2 linked regions of the Filimonas effusa genome follow. The protein of the gene in region 1 binds, or shares a complex with, the protein of each later gene. Links are inferred from orthologs where the notes say so. Each region holds a gene or a part of one and is shown on either strand. Other genes may lie near its edges. The genes, in order: metK and groL.

Region 1 (10,196 bases):
ACCTGCTAAAGAAGAAATTTCCGCTGTTAAAGATCCTGTCCAGAGGAACACAAATTAAATTAAGCGGAGCTCCTGAGCATATCGAAACAGCCAAGGAAAAGATCGACCTCATCGTACAGTACATGGAACGTAATGGCGATTTGAGCGCGAATTATTTTGAACAGATCTTAGGAGGCGATGATGCTGAGATCATCGACAATTTTGTAGAAAAAAATCCCAATGACATCCTGGTATTCGGGCCTAACGGAAAAACAGTAAGGGCCCGTACAGCTAACCAGAAACGCATGGTACAGGCTGCCGACCGCAACGACATCGTTTTTGCCATTGGACCCGCAGGTACAGGTAAAACCTATACCGCAGTAGCGTTGGCAGTGCGTGCGTTGAAAAACAAAGTGGTTAAGAAAATTATTTTAACACGCCCCGCCGTAGAAGCAGGTGAAAGTCTCGGCTTCCTGCCCGGCGACCTGAAAGAAAAGATCGACCCATACCTGAGGCCTTTATATGATGCGCTGGACGACATGATCCCCGCAGATAAACTGGGATATTATATGAGCACCCGCACCATAGAAATTGCTCCGCTGGCTTATATGCGCGGCCGTACACTCGACAACGCCTTTATCATCCTCGATGAGGCGCAGAATACAAATGATCTGCAATTAAAGATGTTCCTGACCCGTATTGGAGCCAACGCAAAAGCGATCATCACCGGTGACCCCACACAGATCGACCTGCCTAAAAACCAGCGCAGCGGCCTTGAAAAGGCAACCCGGATCCTGCGGAATATCGATGGTATCGCTCATATCGAACTCGACGAAGAAGACGTGGTACGGCACAGGCTCGTAAAAGCAATCATCAAAGCGTACGACAAGGAGAAAGAAAAAGAAGAAACCAGGTACTCGCATTCCTCATGATTATTATGAATGTATCGTTTATTAAAAAGAGGTGGCTGTTAAGCTGCCTCTTTGCTTTTGCCTGTAGTGCCTGTAACCCCTATAGTACGGCTTCAGACAACACACAACAGCTGCAGCTGGCAGAATGGAAGGCCGCCAGGCAAAAACATTCGCTGGAATGTATCGATTCTGCCCGTTTGATCCTGAAAGACGGCGATATTATCACCCGTACAGGCAACGACTTCACCAGCCAGGGCCTACGGCAGCTTTGCCAGTTGGATGCCACCTACTCGCATTGTGGTATTGTAAGCATCTCCGATAGTAATATTTATGTCTACCACGCATTGGGCGGCGAGATCAACCCCGATCAGAAACTGAAAAAAGAAACGCTCGGCAATTTTTGCGATGCCCTGGATAACCTGGGCTTCGGTGTGTTTCGCTTTCCCTTAACAGCAGATCAGAACGGAAAGCTGCACAAACTCCTCTCCCATCATTATGCCGCCGGACTGCCTTTTGATATGAAATTTGACCTGCACACCGATACTGCTATGTATTGCTCCGAATTTGTGTACAAAATGCTCGAACAGGCATCCGCCTACGGCTTCCGGTTCCGCAAAGATACCCTTAACGGCCTCGCCTATGTAGCTCCGGACCGCATTTTCCTGCACCCGCGCTGCAGCGAAATAAGAAGATATGTATATTAAGCATTCAGCTTTCTGTTTCCCGATGCAATGTTATATCTTGCCGGCATAAATTAATCTTATGAAGCAATTGTTCCTGTTATTCCTGGCCGGTTTTGTACTGGCAGGTATGGTTGGCTGTAAGTCAAACGGACCTGAAAACACCATTAAAAAGTTTTTCCACGCACTTGAAAACAAAGATTTCGCTGAAGCGAAAAAGTATGCCACCAAGGATAGCGAAACGCTGTTGAATATGCTGGCTTCTTTCCCGCAGCCTGCCGATTCTGCCAAGGCTAAAAAGGAGAAAAACGAAGAAATTAACGTTGCCAACGTAAAGATCAACGGCGACAATGCTACTGCTGAAGTAATCTCTAAAGACAAAAAAGCACCCGTTACCATTAGCCTCAAGAAAGAAGAAGGCCAGTGGAAAGTTGCTTTCGATAAAAGCTCCGTTATGAAAATGGCAATGGATGCCATGCCTCAAAACGGTGCTATGCCCCATGCAGCGCCTGAAGTTGGTATAGATTCAGCTGTTACGCTGCCAGCCCCTGTTGATTCCACTAAGTAATTACAACGGATTTATGCGTTTATTTCTAACCCTGATAGCGGTTGTGGTAACAGGTATTTCCTGCGGCTCCGGTAACGAGACGCAGGAACCTGCTACCAGCGCACTTGATGCCGGCCGCTCTTTTATCGACGACTGCCTCAAAGGCCGTTTCAAACAGGCAGCCTTTTATATGATAAAGGATGACGAGAATGTCGCCGGCCTGGCTAAACTCGAAGAAAGCTTCAACAGCAAAGGCAGCTCCGACAAAAGTCAGTACAAGCAGGCATCCATTATGATAGAGAACGTTGAAACTGTAAACGATAGCACAACAATCCTCAGTTACAGGAACTCGTTCGACCGCATAGCAAGAAAACTGAAAGTAATAAAGCGGCAGGAAACATGGTTAGTGGATTTCAAGTACACTTTTAGTGGAAATATGTAATATTGTATCAATACGCCCAGGATTTGAACTTTATTTTTGGTAATGGATAACCCATTACCTTTGCAACCTCTATAAAAATTTATCTTATCTTATGATGAATGTTCTGCATCCCTGGCATGGCGTTCCCTACGGCGACAACGCTCCTGAATATGTAAATGCGGTAATCGAAATATCGCAGGGCTCAAGAGCCAAGTACGAAATAGATAAAGCCAGTGGATTACTGAAGTTGGATCGTGTGATCTATTCTTCATTCCATTATCCTGTAAACTACGGTTTCATCCCCCAAAGCCTCGGCGACGATAAAGACCCGCTCGACATCCTCGTGATCACTTCTTTACCCGTACAGCCCCTGACGCTTATTGAGGCCAAAGTACTTGGTGTAATGCAAATGATCGACGGCGGCGACGGCGATGATAAGATCATTGCAGTAGCGGCAAAAGACCCAAGCGTAAACCATTATAACGATATTGATGAACTGCCTCCTCACTTCTTCAGTGAGTTACGCCATTTCTTCGAAGAGTACAAAACCTTGGAAAACAAGAGTGTACGTGTAGAAGATTTTGGCAATCAGGCAAAAGCCTTCCAAATCGTGGAACAGGCCATCTCCTTATACAGGGATACCTACGTTTCAAAAAAAGGGTAAGTTTTGCCCAACGGATACCGGATATGTCAGTCATAATCTTCAGCAGCGATTGACGCGTATAGAAAATTAACCATTATGACTCTACTGGTATTTCTACTGTGCATACTGGCAGCCTCGTATATCGCCGGCCTGCTCGGTTCTGTAACCGGACTGGGCGGCGGTGTGGTGATCATACCTTTCTTTACACTGGTACTCGACATCGACCTGCGCTATGCAATAGGTACTTCTCTTATAACGGCAATAGCTACCTCGTCGGGGTCGGCTATTGCCTACGTTAAAGAAGGCATTACCAATATCAGGCTCGGCATGTTCCTCGAAATAGCAACCACTGCCGGCGCCATCTGTGGCGCCGCACTTGCAATGTACACTCCTACCCATCTCATTTCTATCATTTACGGCATAGTGCTTATTGTTTCCGTATCACTTTCAGTACGCCGTCATGCCGGCCAGTCCGGTGATATTATTACCAACAAATGGGCAGAACGGTTTAAACTCAACAGCACCTATCCCGATGCATCGGGCAAACTGATCCCCTATGCAGTACACAAGGTACCGGGAGGCTTTATCGTCATGTGGCTGGCTGGCATCCTCTCAGGCTTACTGGGTATAGGATCCGGAGCTTTGAAGGTGGTAGCTATGGATACAATGATGAAGCTGCCTTTTAAAGTATCTACCACCACTAGTAATTTTATGATCGGCGTCACCGCCGCCGCCAGCGCTGGTGTTTACTTCTACCGCGGCTATATCAACCCCACGCTGTCGATGCCGGTGGTGCTGGGCGTATTGGCAGGCGCTTATACAGGCTCTAACGTACTGGCCAAAGTATCTCCTCAAAAATTAAAGATCATTTTTGCAGTGGTAGTAGGGCTACTGGCGCTCCAAATGATTTATAAAGGCTTTACGCATAGCATATAACTGTATGAACAAACCACCTGAAATAAAAAACCGCGACCTGCAGCTTACGCTGGGCAACTTGCTGCGTATTGGCGTTATTTTATCGGCATTACTGGTATTGGCCGGTGGCATCATTTATATCTTCCAGCAGGGCAACGGCCCACGCCCCCAGTACGTGTCGTTCACAGGCGAAAACAGTGAACTGCTGCAGCTTTCGGATATTCTTAAAGGTATGACACGCCTGCAAGGCGCTTCTATCATTCAGTTTGGCCTGATAGTGCTCATAGCCACACCCATCGCACGTATCGTGATCTCAGCTATCGGATTTGCACTGGAAAAAGATTACATGTACCTGGTAATTGCAGCCATTGTGCTCCTGATCATCCTGGTAAGCCTTTTTAGCGGGGTGGCAGGCTAGTGTTTTGTTCAACAGATCATTTTTTTACTTATTTTCGCACAAACTTAATAAGACAATGGTAGCTCAAAAATCAACTGGCAAGTACTGGTTCTGGTGTTTCTTTTGGTTAGCAATCCTGGTAGTTTTGATGATTGTTTACCGTGAATTTTTCTGGTTGGCATTACCGGGTACTATTACCTACTTCTGCAAAGCAATGAACCTGCTGGAAAATAACTAGCAGCTTACAACATATTAAAAAAGAAAGGCGCTTCAACTGTGAAGCGCCTTTCTTTTTTAATGTCCGGCATACGTTCACTGTCCTGTTATAATGTGTCAGTAACTCTTTTTATGATCCGCAGCCTATGCGTTCTCTCACCCGTATCCCCGTTCACGATTCCCTCATTGTCGATCTTATCAATACGCACTCTTCCCGACGCATGAATAATTTCATCACTGCTTAGTAAAATACCTACATGCGTGATCTTACCTTCCTCATTATCAAAAAAAGCCAGGTCACCGCAGCGGGCCTCCTGCAAAAAGCCTGTCACCTCCCCCTGCGTGGCCTGCTGTGAGGCATCTCTGAGCAAATGAATTCCGGCCATTTTATATACCTGCTGCGTAAAACCGCTGCAATCAATTCCAAAAGAACTTCTGCCACCCCATAAATAAGGCGCATTAAGAAAATTACGTGCAGTGGCAGTCAACGCTGCTGCATCAAATGAAAAAGGAGCAACACAACCATTACTCCCCATATACTTGAAATTATATTTACCCAGTTGCGTTGCTTCGTCATAAACAGGACTGGCAATCGATAAACGCACAACCGTCCCGTTCATTTCCATTACATCCGTGACCGATGTGGTATAACGCAAAGGTTGTAATGCAGCTGTAGCAGCCTCTACCGGCGTCAGCTGGCTGGCTTGGACCCATCCTTCATAGCCATCATACAGGCCACGGATCCGGGTAAAATCTTTTGTACTTTCTATCACTTCCGCAAATTCTCCCAGTAAAAGCTGGCTTACCATTTCCGATCGGTGCGAAGCAGTGGCTCTTACAGGGGCAGCGGCTACGATACAGACAACATGGGTCATATACTTGTTGATTTTGGGGGGCAAAAACATTAACTGCACTAAAAATAGTCCAATAAACAATTAATTCAAAAACAACGGCTGGCAACTGCTATGCTTTACGCTTCAACTCCCCTGAAATATATGGTCCGGAAAAACAGCACGCCTTATGGAAAAACGTCCAAAATGCATCTTAGGGATATACCGCCATGAGCAAACAGGTGGTTATCGAAATAATGTACTTACTTTGAAGCCGTGAATAAAGCAAGCCTTGCCCATATAAGTGACCAGGAATTACTTGACAGGTTCTATCAGTCAGGCGAAAACGAATGGCTTGGCTATCTACTGCAACGTTATACCATGTTATTGCTTGGGGTATGTATGAAATACCTGAAGAACGAGGAAGAAGCTAAAGATAGCGTACAGCAGGTGTTCCTCAAGGTGATCACGGAAATAAGAAAATATAAGGTCGAATATTTCAAAAGCTGGCTGTACATGGTAGCACGCAATCATTGCCTCATGCGCCTGCGCGATAAACACGGTAAAATCCCGCAGGAGCTCGATGAATCGATGATTGTTTCAGATACCTCTTCAGACAAAAGCAGCTTACAGGAAAAAGAACAGATCCTCGACCTTGTAAATACAGCATTACCCTTACTCAATAAAGAACAAAAAACCTGCGTAACTTTATTCTACCTGGAGAAAAAGTCGTACCAGGAGATCTGCGATATTACCGGTTATACCGCACTACAGGTGAAAAGCCATATACAGAACGGGAAACGGAATATTAAACTATTGGTAGAAAAGAAAATGAAAGAGAAATAATGGCTGACATCAAAGACATATTGAATGATGATCACGAAGAGTTGAATGAAGATGATCTGATGCAGTTCCTGCAAACGCCACAGGATATGGACTTTGCATTTTCTAACGACGCGCAGGAAGGACTGCAGTCGTTCAAAAGCAACGACAAAATGCAGCAATATGTGCTGCAGCTGAACCAGCAGTTACAGCAGCAGTTGCATCAACGGAAACAACATAAGGAAAAAAGAAAGATCCGGAATATCTCAGGGCCATTAATGGCAATGGTGGTTATACTCATCCTTTGCACCCTCGCCTATGTCATCATACACCTTTATTTCCGCAATAAATAGGCCTAATAAGCGGTTTTATCCTGCTTCTCAGCCCATTCCCTGAAAACCACCAGCGCCTCCTCTCTTCCCAGGTTACAAAGCTTAATAAGACGGCTGTCGAGCGGTAAGGCTAATTCAGTATAAATAAAAGAATCGTCAAAACCTGCAGTCGCAGCATCTTCACGTGTATTACCGAAATACACTTTCCTGGGACGGGCCCAGTAAATAGCGCCCATACACATGGGACAAGGCTCACATGAGGTATATATTTCACAGCCATCCAGCTGAAAAGTGCCCAGCCGGCTACAGGCATCGCGGATAGCAACTACTTCAGCGTGAGCCGTAGGATCATTGGTCGAAGTTACCCTGTTCCATCCTCTTCCAACAATCTCCTCCCCTTTAACAATAACACAGCCAAAAGGACCACCGTGCTGCAGTTGCATACCGTGGCGGGAAAGATGGATTGCCTCCTGCATGAATTTTTGCTCCCGGGTCATAATACGTAAAGATAGATAGTAGAATAATAGATAAGGCCGAAAAAGGGGTGTACAAGCCGTTTAAGCTGTACACCCCTTTTTTATAGTCGGTTTAACTGAAATGATCTATTTGATACCAAAAGCCTTTTTCACCTGCGGAACATAATCCAGTTTTTCCCAGGTAAAAAGTTCCACTCTTTTTTTGATGGTCTTGCCATCAGGAGTTTTGAATTCTTTGGTAACAGTCTGGCTCTTACGCCCCATATGACCATAAGCGGCAGTCTCGCTATAGATAGGGTTACGCAACTTCAAACGCTCTTCAATAAAGTAAGGACGCATATCAAAAATGCCTTCTACGATCTTGGCGATCTGGCCATCTGTCTTGTTTACCTTCGCAGTACCATAGGTATTTACATAAATGCTGGTAGGTTTAGCCACACCAATAGCATACGAAACCTGTACCAGAACTTCATCGCAAACACCGGCTGCTACCAGGTTTTTAGCGATATGACGGGTAGCATAGGCAGCAGAACGGTCTACTTTGCTTGGATCTTTACCACTGAAAGCACCACCGCCATGAGCGCCTTTACCACCATAAGTATCAACAATGATCTTACGGCCGGTTAAACCTGTATCACCGTGAGGACCACCAATTACAAATTTACCGGTAGGGTTGATATGATATTTGATCTTGCTGTTAAACAGGTGAGCGTATTTTTTATACTTAGCCTGAACGCGCGGGATCAGAATATTGATAATATCTTTTTTGATCTTCGCGAGCATCTTCTCTTCAGCAGCAAACTCGTCGTGCTGGGTAGATACAACGATAGCATCGATCCGGATCGGTTGGTTATTATCGTCATATTCCAGGGTCACCTGGCTTTTGGCATCGGGACGCAGGTAGGTGATTTCGCTGTTTTCACGACGTAAAGCAGCCAGCTCTTCCAGGATCTTATGCGCCAGATCTAATGCCAGAGGCATATAATCATTGGTTTCGTTGGTTGCATAACCAAACATCATTCCCTGGTCGCCGGCGCCCTGCTCCTCTTTTTTCTTACGCACAACGCCCTGGTTAATATCTGCAGATTGTTCATGAATAGCAGAGAGTACGCCACAGCTATTCGCTTCGAACATATATTCACTCTTGGTATAACCTATTTTACGGATAACGCCACGGGCAATTTCCTGTACGTCAAGATAGGCTTTGGACTTTACCTCTCCCGCCAATACCACCTGTCCGGTAGTTACAAGCGTTTCGCAGGCAACCTTGCTATCAGGATCAAAGGCCAGGAAATTATCAATTAAAGCATCGGATATCTGATCGGCTATTTTATCTGGGTGCCCCTCAGATACACTTTCAGAGGTAAACAAATAAGGCATTGTATAGAATTTAATGGTCGCAAATATAAATGTAAAGCCAATACAGCGCTAATTACTTGCCTGAGAGGTCGGTATAAAGGTCCAGGTATTCAGTTAGATCACTGTCCCAGCCTTTGAAAGGAATGACCTTTTTGCCCTTTACCTTGCTGAATTCGTCGACAAGCTTTTTGTCTACGGCGTCAGAACCAAAGCTGATAGCATCGGCATAAGCAGCCCCACCACGGAACATGGCTGTATTATCTGCCTCTTTAAAAGGCTCTACATCCTTATCCTTGATATTGGAATGGATAATAGCCTTTTCCGCAAAATCTTCACCTAATGACTCACCAAAAGTATTGGCTCCAATAGTGAACACAACTTTACTCTGCGAAAATACAGGCTCTTTTTTATAGGCAGTCTTGAGATACATCGGAATAAGACCCGTCATCCAGCCGCTGCAGTGGATAAGGTCCGGAGGCCAGCCGAATTTTTTAACGGTTTCCAGCGCTCCTTTGCAAAAGAATATGGCACGCAAACCATTGTCATCAAACCATTCTTCCTGGTCGTCGTGTAATACCTGCTTGCGCTTAAAGAAGTCTTCATTGTCCAGGAAATACACCTGAAGCCTGGCATTAGGCAGGGAAGCTACTTTAATCTGAAGAGGATAGTCATCATTGTCTACAGAAACATTAATACCAGATAAACGAACTACTTCATGCAACCGGTGCCTTCTTTCGTTGATGGTGCCAAAACGTGGCATGATACATCTTACTTCTAATCCGCTGTCGTTGCTTTTTATAGCCAGTTTATTCACTATCTCCGCAAATTCTGTCAGCTCCAAGTACGGTGACATCTCGGTGGCTATGAATAAAATTCTTTTCTTTGTTGACATTCTTAGAGAGAATTTAGGCTTAAAACCTTAAAAATTAGTGGGCAAAGGTACTAAAAACCGTTGGAAATTCAACTATAGCGTCCGGAACGCCCTTTTTAACGACACGAATTATGATTCTTTTTAAACAAGTAGCAGACTTACAGGCGGCACTTTCCACAGCCCGCCACGAGGGAAAAACCATTGGATTTGTACCTACCATGGGGGCCTTGCATGAGGGACATTTGTCCCTGCTGGAACTGGCACGCCATCAATACGATATTACAGTATGCAGCATCTTCGTAAACCCTACACAATTCAATGATCCTAAAGATTTTGAGAAATATCCGGTTACTACAGATGCCGATATCAGACTGCTGGAACAAGCCGGTATAAATATGCTGTTCCTGCCCGGTGTCTCGGAGATCTATCCCTCCGGAACAACCCCGGGTCATCACTACGATTTGGGCGAACTCGAAGGCTTACTCGACGGCGCCTACCGCCCCGGACATTTTCAGGGAGTTTGCCAGGTAGTACATCGTTTACTGGATATTGTACAGCCCAACGCACTGTTCCTGGGTCAGAAAGATTACCAGCAATGCCTGGTGCTGAAAAGAATGGTACAGCTCGAAAATATTCCCGTAGAAATAATAATGGCTCCCACACGCCGGGAAAAAGACGGACTGGCCTTAAGCAGCCGCAATATGCGCTTATCACCCGAAGCACGCGAAAAAGCCACTGCCTTGTATAAAGCACTGCAATATTTCGGAGAAAATATTACAGTTAAATCTATACAAGAG
Region 2 (10,111 bases), 1.1 Mb from region 1 along the record:
CCAAAAAAATCAATTTTGGTGGCAGAAGTTGTTGAGAAAAATGAAATTTTGTCACGGTTACAGAAATATATTCCTTTGCAGGACGCAAATATTGGCAGCCCTCCTCCCTTAAAAATGCCGGAATTAGAACAAAAATGAAATTTTGACCTGTTTTCAGCAGCTCTAAGCCTATGGCATAGAAATCGTTAACACAGCTTTTGTAAAACTCAAATTTTTAAACAGATACAACTATGGCCAAGAAACCAAATAGTGTTACCCCACTTCATGACAGGGTGATCGTAAAACCAGCACCTGCCGAAGAAAAGACTGCAGGTGGTATCATTATTCCTGACACCGCTAAAGAAAAACCACAACGCGGCACAGTAATCGCTGCCGGCCCCGGTAAAAAAGACGAGCCTGTAACCGTAAAAGCAGGTGACACTGTCTTATATGGTAAATATGCCGGTACTGAGATCTCTATTGAAGGTGCCGACTACCTGATCATGCGTGAGAGTGATATTCTCGCTATCGTTTAAATCTTAAATACCGGATACTCAACATCTTAGTTAAATTCCGGGTAAATATTTCCTTTTAAAAACAGCGTTTAACAATGGCTAAGCAAATATACTTCGACATCGAAGCAAGAAATAAAATGAAAAAGGGTGTTGACACCCTGGCGAATGCGGTTAAGGTTACCTTAGGACCTAAAGGCCGTAACGTAGTAATCGAGAAAAAATTCGGCGCTCCTGCCGTTACTAAAGATGGTGTTACCGTAGCAAAAGAAATTGAGCTGGAAGACGCTATCGAGAACATGGGCGCTCAAATGGTGAAAGAAGTAGCTTCCAAAACTGCAGATATTGCAGGTGACGGTACTACTACTGCAACCGTACTGGCTCAGGCTATCATCAGCGAAGGTCTGAAAATGGTAGCTGCAGGTGCTAACCCAATGGATCTGAAACGCGGTATCGACAAAGCGGTTCAAACTATTGTAGCTAACCTGGCCACTCAGAAAAAAGATGTTGGCAACAACAACAAAATGATAGAGCAGGTTGCCACTATTTCTGCCAACAACGACAACGCGATCGGCAAACTGATTGCTGAAGCCATGCAGAAAGTAGGTAAAGAAGGCGTTATCACTGTTGAAGAAGCAAAAGGTACCGATACTACCGTTGACGTAGTAGAAGGTATGCAATTCGACCGTGGTTATATCTCTCCTTATTTCGTTACCAACAGCGAAAAAATGGAAGCCGACCTGCAGAACCCTTACATCCTGATCTACGACAAGAAGATCAGCGCTATGAAAGATATCCTGCACATCCTGGAGAAAGTGGCACAAAGCGGCCGTCCCCTGGTTATCATTTCTGAAGACCTGGAAGGTGAAGCACTGGCTACCCTGGTAGTAAACAAATTACGTGGTACCCTGAAAGTAGCTGCTGTGAAAGCGCCTGGTTTCGGTGACCGTCGTAAAGAAATGTTACAGGATATCGCGGTATTGACTGCTGGTACTGTAATCAGCGAAGACACTGGCTTCAAACTGGAAAACGCCGACATCACTTCTTTAGGTCAGGCTGCTTCTATCACTATCAACAAAGACAACACGATCATCGTTGGTGGTAAAGGCAAGAAAAACGATATCGTTGCCCGCGTAAACCAAATCAAAGCTCAGATCGAGAACACTACATCTGACTACGATAAAGAAAAATTACAGGAGCGTCTGGCTAAGTTAGGCGGTGGTGTGGCTGTACTGTATGTAGGTGCTGCTACTGAAGTGGAAATGAAAGAGAAGAAAGACCGTGTTGACGACGCTTTACATGCCACAAGAGCTGCTGTAGAAGAAGGTATCGTTCCTGGTGGTGGTGTTGCTTATATCCGTGCGGTATCTGCTTTAGACAAACTGAAAGGTGTAAATGCCGACGAAACAACCGGTATCTCTATCGTACGCCGTGCTGTAGAGGAGCCTTTACGTCAGATCGTAGCCAACTGCGGCCTGGAAGGTTCTATCATCATCCAGGGTATCAGGGAAGGTGAAGGTGACTATGGCTTCAATGCCCGCACTGAAACCTTCGAATACCTGTTCAAAGCGGGTGTGATCGATCCTACCAAAGTTAGCCGTGTAGCATTGGAAAACGCTGCTTCTATCGCTGGTATGCTGTTGACCACTGAATGTGTGGTTGCCGACAAACCAAAACCGGAAGCTGGCCATAGCCATGCTGCTGCTCCTGATATGGGCGGTATGGGGTATTAATTAAACGGCAGATGACGGATGATAGCTTGAGACCAGATTCCCTGCGTTTCAATGTTACAACAGACCCGATTCTTGCAAATTCATAAAACGGGGCCGGCCAATTTCTTTTGGTCGGCCCCGTTTGCTTTTATAAAAAGGGAATATAAGAGCCGCAGCTATGCCATATTGAAGATGCTGACAGTAAAATATCAGTAAACGGCAACTATACCATCAATATACCTTAAGTATACTATAACCGCTCTTGTATCGCACTTATATCGCAGATGCATCGCACTTGTATCGCACTTGCCCGGCTTTAGCCGCCCGCAGCACTTTTTCCCCCGGAGCCCGGTTTTTAATATTCCTGCCGGTAAAACCTTACCGTTAAGCCTGCCCGGTCATGTAAAAAGTGAAACCGTGTTTCCAACTCTTTTATTTCTCTCTGTCCGTGGCTCTCAGTCTTGGGCTAAGGTTACATTTCTGTCGAGATACATCCTCAGGGAGTCTTTTACTCTCGTTGAGTCCCCGATATTCATATTGTGTTTGAGATACAGGCGGTATTGGTAGGAGTTGTCGGACAGCTTAGTGCTATCGTAGAAGGCAGGGTCGCCAAACGATTGCAGCTGTGCTGTGCGGGTACGGGCCCGGTCGCCGCTGGCGGTGGTTTCAAATACGAATTTATAGCTGCGCATGCCTCCTGCGGCAGCCTGAGTGGCCGGAGCAGCAGTTGTTGCAGTGCCCGGGGCCTGCGTATCGGCAGAAGCAGCTACCGCAGTTGCAGTAGTGTCGGGCTGTTGCTCTCCGGGGGGAGGCGCCTGTTGTTCGGACTGAACACTATTGCTGCCTTTGTCATCCTTTACGCGGTTGTAAATGGCCCAGGCTACGCCGCCAATCACCAGTACCAATACCACGAATGCGAGTCCTGCCAGGCTGTTCTTTTTGCGGATACGCCCCGATTCTGCCGGATCGGCTTCGATATAATGTTCTGTAGTAGAAACGGGCACCATGGGGCTGGCGACAAAGCTGGCGCCGGATTGCTGAGAGAATTCGTATCCCATGGATTTAGCCATAAACACGGCTCCAATACCCGGGATGACATAGGGTTTCCCGATATTGATGAACTGGCGGACCTGCTCGAGGTAAGAGGATAGGTCGGCTGCCACCAGGGCCCTGTTCTTTACGGATCTTTCGGCAATAAAATCCAACAGCAAGGGGTCGGTTTCGGCCTTACGGTCGAATGAAAATTGCACAACAGGGGCTGCATTGGTGCCATGTTCAGGTAATTTCTGATCTCCGGTCACCTGTAACGTCCCGATCTTCTCGAGGGTTACCTGCTGGTGCTGGACCAGGAAGTCATGAATGAAGGCATCGTATTTATTCACATCGCTAGTTTTAAGCAATGTAATGATTTTAACCAACTTATCCACCTTTAGGCTAACTTTGAGGGGTATGTTAGCCAAAAGAGAAGAAGCGTTCATCACCTGGTGGGAGCAGAACCGGGATCGCAACAAACGTGCGCTGCGGCAGCTTTTCGTGGGTTTGCCTGTTGGCGTGGCGTTTGGCGCGGGCATTTTATTATCCCTAGGTTCAGGGTGGTACGAGCGCGCCAATATGGTAGCCAACAGCCAGGTAAATCCGAATGTAATAATAATAGCTGTTGCCGTTATTGCTGTTTTTATTGCTGTTTTTTACAAGAAATACCAGTGGGAAATGTATGAGCAGCAATACCGTGAGTTATTACAAAAAAAGAAAAACCTGCTTAAAAAACAGGAAGATGCAGCTAATCCAGCTTCAGAATAGTCTAATACACAGAATAAACCTGAAATTAATATTTCTCTCAATGCGTTATTTTTCACCTCTCCTACTGATCGTTTTTGTTTTTAGTTTTAGTTCCTGTTTTAAGAATAATGAAAATGGCTGTGAGGCTGTAGCTCCTGAAACGGAAGCCGGCAAGATGAAGTACTTTTGCGATACGGCGGGAATCAAGTATTCACAACTCCCCAACGGCCTGTTTTACGAGATCATGACTGCCGGGAGTGGTGCTTCGCCATCGCTGGAATCGCGTGTAACGGTGACCTATACGGGCGCTTTGCTTACCGGTTATGTATTTGACAAATCTACGGCACCTGTAACATTTAATTTAAATGGTTTGATCGGCGGCTGGAAAGCAGGTCTGCCGCTTATTAAAAAAGGCGGCCGTATAAAACTGGTGATCCCCTCCTATTTAGGGTATGGCTGTACTGCAATGCCCGGACTTCCGGCGAATAGTGTTTTGTACTTCGATATCAGCCTTACAGATGTTCAATAGGAGCTTTTTTTTAGTATCTGTTTATTTTGAATGTCAACCCCTATCTTTGCCGCTCAATAAAAATTGAAAACCCTTACAAGTATGCAACTGAAAGGTTTGGTGCGTTTCTTTACGATTGCGCTGATTTTAATTTGTCTCTACCAACTGTCTTTTACCTGGTTTGTACGCAGCCACGAAAGCAAGATGGAAGAAAAAGCAGAGAAGTGGCTGAAGGCACATTATGCTACGCCTGAACAGAAGTACCCCGGCGACAAAGCACTGCAGGCTGCTTATGCAGATACATTAAAAGAAGCCCGGAAGAATCAAGTAAAACATCTGCTCGATAGCACAAAAGATGCTAAGGTCGGGCCATTTGGCGTTGTCAGCTACAAGAGCGCCAAAGAAAGCGAGTTAAAGCTGGGCCTTGATCTGCAAGGCGGTATGAGCGTAACCATGGCTGTTGGCCTGGATGGATTGATCCATTCCCTGGCAAACAACACCAAGGACGCGGCTTTTAACAACGCAATGAAAGCAGCAGTTGATCGGAAAGCCAACAGTGGCGCCGATCTTATCACGCTTTTCAATGAAGAGTTCAAGAAAGCCAACCCTACAGCCAAGCTGGCGCCTTATTTCTCGGCACGCAGCAATGGAAAGATCAAATTTGATGCTTCTGACGCTATCGTTATCGGTTATCTCCGTGAAGAAGCCGGCAAAGCCTTCAACAATACTTACCGTATTTTACGTACGAGGATAGACCGTTTTGGTGTAGCCTCTCCTACCATTAACCCCGATCCTGCCAAAGGTATCATTACCATTGAGCTGGCCGGTGTGAACGACCCGGAACGTGTACGTCACTACCTGCAGTCTACTGCCAACCTCCAGTTCTTCGAAGTATATAATATCAGCGAAGTAGGTGAGGCGGTTGTTGGTGCAGAAAAAGCTTTATCAGCTTATCTGAAAGGAACAACAAGCACCGACAGCCTGCTGGCCAAACCAGCTGCCGACAGTGCTGCTACTACAGCTGCTCCTGCTCATGATACCACCACTACCGGTACACTTTCTGATCTGAGCGGCGGCGCCAAAACAGCTACTGCCAAAGGAGATGTCGATTCTGCGAAGCTGAGAGCGCTTGAATATCCTTTGAGCAGCCTTATTGGTTTCTCACAGGGTCAGCGCGGACAAAACGGCCAGGTACAATATCCTGCCAACCTGGGTTATGTACAGGTAAAAGATACGGCACAGGTTAATGAATACCTGAAGATGAATGTTGTTCGCAGCCGTTTCCCTTCCAACCTGACCTTCATGTATGGAAAGGTAGACGAAAGCGATCCTAAGTTCAGCAATATCATTCCTTTGTATGCCATCCGCACAAAAGACAACGGTTCTGCTGAACTGGAAGGTGAAAATGTAAGTGAAGCACGCCAGGATTTTGACGATAAAGGCCGTATTGCCATCAAAATGGGTATGGACCCTATCGGTACCAAGATCTGGGCTAAAATGACGGAAAAGAACATAGGCAAGCCTATTGCCATCGTTCTTGACAATATCGTTTACAGTGCCCCTTTCGTGAATAGTGTGATCCCTAACGGACAATCTGAGATCTCAGGTAACTATTCGCTTGTTGAAGCACAGGATATGGCAGATATCCTCCAATCCGGTAAACTGCCTGCTCCTGCGAAAATTGTACAGGAACAAATTGTAGGGCCTACCCTGGGTAGTTCTGCTGTAAAAGGCGGTATGCTTTCTTTTGGCCTGTCGTTCCTGGTGATCTTTGCACTGATGCTGGTTTATTATAACACAGCCGGTTTGATCGCCAATATTGCCCTGATACTTAACCTGCTGTTCACAATAGGTGTACTTAGCTCAATGGGCTTTACGCTTACGGCTCCCGGTATAGCAGGTCTGGTTCTTACTATTGGTATGGCGGTTGATACCAACGTACTGATCTTTGAAAGGATCAAAGAAGAGTTAACCAGGGGTAAAAGCTATATGACTGCGGTGAACGACGGTTACAAGCGTTCTTATGCGCCTGTACTGGACGGACACATCACTTCATTGCTGACGGCTGTAATCCTTGCTTATTTCGGCCTGGGTCCTGTATTAGGCTTTGCTACTACACAAATCATAGGTCTCCTGTTGTCTTTGTTCTGCGGTATCCTGGTATCACGTGTGATCTCAGATATTTATACCAACAAACAGCGCCACTTCAATTATTTCACCGGTATAAGCCAGAAAGTGTTCAAACACGCTGCTTACAAATTCGTGGAATACCGTAAAGCAGCTTACGCGATCTCTGTGGTAGTACTGATACTGGGTGTAAGCGCCCTGTTCTATGGATTCGACTACGGCGTTGAATTTGAAGGCGGACGCAGCTATACTATTGTATTTGATAAAGCTCCGGACCAACAAGCTGTATCCGATGATCTGAAGGCGGTGTTTGGAGAGTATCCTGTCATTAAAACAGTTGACAAACCAACCCAGCTGAATATCACTACCGCATATAAGATCCATGAAACCGGCAATAACGTAGACTCACTGGTTGAAGAAACCTTATATACCGGTTTACAGAAACATTTACCAGCCGGAACTAGTTACAAGGTATTCAGCAGTAAATACAAACAAAGCTCTCAGACGGTATTGCCGACCATTTCAGATGATCTGAAAAAAGGTGCTACAAAGGCTACTGTACTGGCGCTTATTGTCATCTGTTTCTACATCTTTATCCGCTTCCGCGACTGGCGTTATTCTGTGGGTACTATCGTATCACTGTTACACGACGTATTTGTAACACTGGCAGTGTTCAGCTTCCTGCGTAAGGTAGTGCCATTCCCGCTGGAAATTGATCAGCACTTCATTGCGGCGATCTTAACGGTTATTGGTTTCTCGATGAACGATACCGTTATCGTATACGACCGTATCAGGGAAGATACGAAACTGATGAAGGGGGAAAGCAAGATCAACATTATCAACAGGGCGATCAACCAAACGTTAAGCCGTACGGTGATGACGTCTCTGACAGTGTTCCTTACCATCCTTATCCTGTTTATCTTCGGTGGTGAAGTTACCAGAGGTTTTGCCTTTGCGATGCTGATTGGTGTTGTTACAGGTACTTACTCCTCTATTTTCGTAGCCGCTCCTATCCTCCTGGATCTTGGCAAAAAAGACAAGCCATTGGGTGGAGACATTGAAGACGTGAAGAAATAAACACAGTTTACTTTGATATAAAAGGGCGATACTTTCCGGTATCGCCCTTTTTTTTATTAATTTGTAATTAAAACTAACATTACAGGCGCTATTAACACTTAGTTTTCAGAATTCATATGTAAAATTGTGCTAAGTTTTTCTCTGCATGAGACCAACCAGAATACATATTGCCCGGCTGTTAAGTTTTGTAGTAGCACTGCAAATACTGAACATGAGCGTATTCATGCAGGATTTTGATCCTATTGACATACATGCTGAAAGCATAGGTGAGATCAATGAAATCAACTCTGTAGTGGAATATGTGGCTGAAATAGTGCTGCAGAATGAGAATGCGCTTCCTGAATATCACCAGGACAATATTGAACACAAAGACCTGCAGGCGCACAAGCATGTTCCTATTAAACTAATTACCTTCAGCGACCTTGTAACTGTTGTACCGGTACCCATTGCCAGGTATACTTATCAGCATCCTATTAATGATTCCAGGCTTTGCTTTTTTGTAAAGGAGATAAATCCGCCGCCGCCCAAGGCGTAGCATAGATGGTATTTTGGCAGATGAAAGGAATAGGGAGTTGTTAGGATAGTCTGGTTGACTTTTTATTCAATATCCTGTTTACCAAAGCCAATGCATCCCGGTTATGGGACCAATTTCCTTGATTTCCGTGAACAGTATTTAATGTATCGATTTTTAAGGCTTAAGGCGTGTATGCTTTCAACTGCCGGCACTCAGGGTGCCGCCACTGGACTCAGGCCGATGCTTTTATATTCCGATACGAATACTGCTGTTTAGCGTGTTATTTCTATTTTCTCATATTTAACTATAACAATGAAAAGGCTTTATCCTGCATGGGGCGTAGCGGCACTGGTTTCAATACTGCTGTTACAGTCGAAGGCTCATGCACAAGTAAGTAGTTACACCGACACGTTGCGGCTGTCGTTACCGGATGCGGAAAAACGTTTTATAGACAGCAACCTGCAACTGCTCGCAGCTCACTATGATGTAGACGCCCAAAAGGCATTGATCAAACAGGCCGGTTTATGGGATAACCCTGTGTTGAGCACGGATCATATGATCACGGCAGATAACAAATGGTTTCCTTATGGCAAAACGACATCGGACGGCGCTCCCCTATCGCAATATGCCATTCAGCTGGAGCAGCTTATTTATACTGCCGGCAAACGCGGCAAGCAAATAAATATGGCTGTCACCAATGGCAGGATCAGTGAATTACAGCTGCAGGACCTGCTTCGTAATCTTCGTTACCAGCTGCATGCGGGTTATTATATGGTAGCCAAGCAAATAGCTTACCGCCAGATATACCAGGAGCAACTGGCACAGCTGCAAAAGCTTTCCAGCGGCATGAAAACCCAGCTGGAAGCGGGTAATATTGCCCGCAAGGATTACCTGCGGATACAGGCGCTGGTGTTATCGCTGCAACAGGATATGGCGGAGCTGGACAGGGATATAGCGGATACACAGACCGACCTGCGGGTATTGTTACAGGTAAAGGATGGCAGCTTTATATTACCTGCCACCAATGCAACGGCTTTATTTGCCGGGGTTAACGCATCGATGCCTGAACAGATAGATGCCGTGATTGCCAGCGGGGAACAAAACAATCCTTATTACCAGTTGCAGCAGGCGCAGGTGCTTTACCAGCAGCAAAACCTGGCTTACCAGAAAGCGTTGCGGGTGCCCGATGTTACGGTTCAAACCAATTTTGACAAGAACTCGAATGTTGCCATCAATTACTGGGGCGTAGGGTTTTCGGTACCGCTGCCGCTGTTTAACCGGAACCAGGGGAATATAAAGAGCGCCGAGGCTACTATTAAACAGCAGCAGGCGCTTACACAGGATGCCGCTACGAGCTTACGCCAGGATATCCGTAATGCCTACCAGAAGCTGGCTATTGCGCTGCAACAGCATAACAGCAGTCGCGAGCAGTTTTATGAAGATTATCGTGGTATGCAGGAAAACATGGTTAAAAGCTATGCTTTAAAGCAGGTGGGTTTACCTGAATTCATAGACTTTTTTACAGATTTCACCACATCGCAGCAAAGGTTGATTGCACAACAGCTAAACCTGGCTTTGGCCAAGGAGCAGCTGAATTATGCCGTAGGTACAGATGTCGTGAAATAAAACATTCAGAAAAAAGTCAAAACAAAACACAATGAAACAATCATACAAAAAGATATATACCACCTTTCCTGTTGTAATCACTGCGCTGGCGTTCATGGCAACCGGCTGTAAGGGTAAACCGGAGCCTGAAGTAAAAAACAGCGGGTTTGTATTAAGTGATACCATGGCCAAGATGATTGCGCTTGATACGGTGCGAACGGCGGCAATCGACAACCAGCTTACACTTAGCGGGGAGATCAGCTTTAATGAAAACAATGTCATCAAGTTATTTCCGAGG

The links.
Region 2: the proteins of metK (region 1) and groL are in contact, whole or in part, in a cryo-EM structure (PDB 8P4O), measured with the Escherichia coli proteins. The link is inferred for Filimonas effusa from one-to-one orthologs.

What each region holds. Positions count from the first base shown.
Region 1 is NZ_SDHZ01000001.1:2,063,636-2,073,831, forward strand. Bases 6,423-9,413 are described here. They hold metK (methionine adenosyltransferase), read right to left. Parts: upstream 8,550-9,413; coding sequence 7,296-8,549; downstream 6,423-7,295. Other genes in these bases: ESB13_RS07705 (hypothetical protein), read left to right, coding at 6,423-6,714; ESB13_RS07710 (nucleoside deaminase), read right to left, coding at 6,717-7,190; ESB13_RS07720 (glycogen/starch synthase), read right to left, coding at 8,602-9,413. Outside these bases: ESB13_RS07660 (PhoH family protein), read left to right, coding at 1-911; ESB13_RS07665 (C40 family peptidase), read left to right, coding at 917-1,594; ESB13_RS07670 (Rv0361 family membrane protein), read left to right, coding at 1,653-2,138; ESB13_RS07675 (hypothetical protein), read left to right, coding at 2,152-2,559; ESB13_RS07680 (inorganic diphosphatase), read left to right, coding at 2,651-3,202; ESB13_RS07685 (sulfite exporter TauE/SafE family protein), read left to right, coding at 3,278-4,117; ESB13_RS07690 (DUF1634 domain-containing protein), read left to right, coding at 4,122-4,514; ESB13_RS07695 (C40 family peptidase), read right to left, coding at 4,817-5,584; ESB13_RS07700 (RNA polymerase sigma factor), read left to right, coding at 5,816-6,385; more of ESB13_RS07705, read left to right, coding at 6,385-6,422; more of ESB13_RS07720, read right to left, coding at 9,414-9,420; panC (pantoate--beta-alanine ligase), read left to right, coding at 9,531-10,196. UniProt on the Escherichia coli protein: Catalyzes the formation of S-adenosylmethionine (AdoMet) from methionine and ATP.
Region 2 is NZ_SDHZ01000001.1:947,132-957,242, reverse strand. What follows is about bases 1-2,906. They hold groL (chaperonin GroEL), read left to right. Parts: upstream 1-589; coding sequence 590-2,224; downstream 2,225-2,906. Other genes in these bases: ESB13_RS03490 (hypothetical protein), read right to left, coding at 2,659-2,906; ESB13_RS03500 (co-chaperone GroES), read left to right, coding at 231-515. In the rest of the region: more of ESB13_RS03490, read right to left, coding at 2,907-3,603; ESB13_RS03485 (hypothetical protein), read left to right, coding at 3,653-4,003; ESB13_RS03480 (FKBP-type peptidyl-prolyl cis-trans isomerase), read left to right, coding at 4,044-4,511; protein translocase subunit SecDF, read left to right, coding at 4,593-7,694; ESB13_RS03470 (hypothetical protein), read left to right, coding at 7,840-8,229; ESB13_RS03465 (TolC family protein), read left to right, coding at 8,521-9,834; ESB13_RS03460 (efflux RND transporter periplasmic adaptor subunit), read left to right, coding at 9,866-10,111.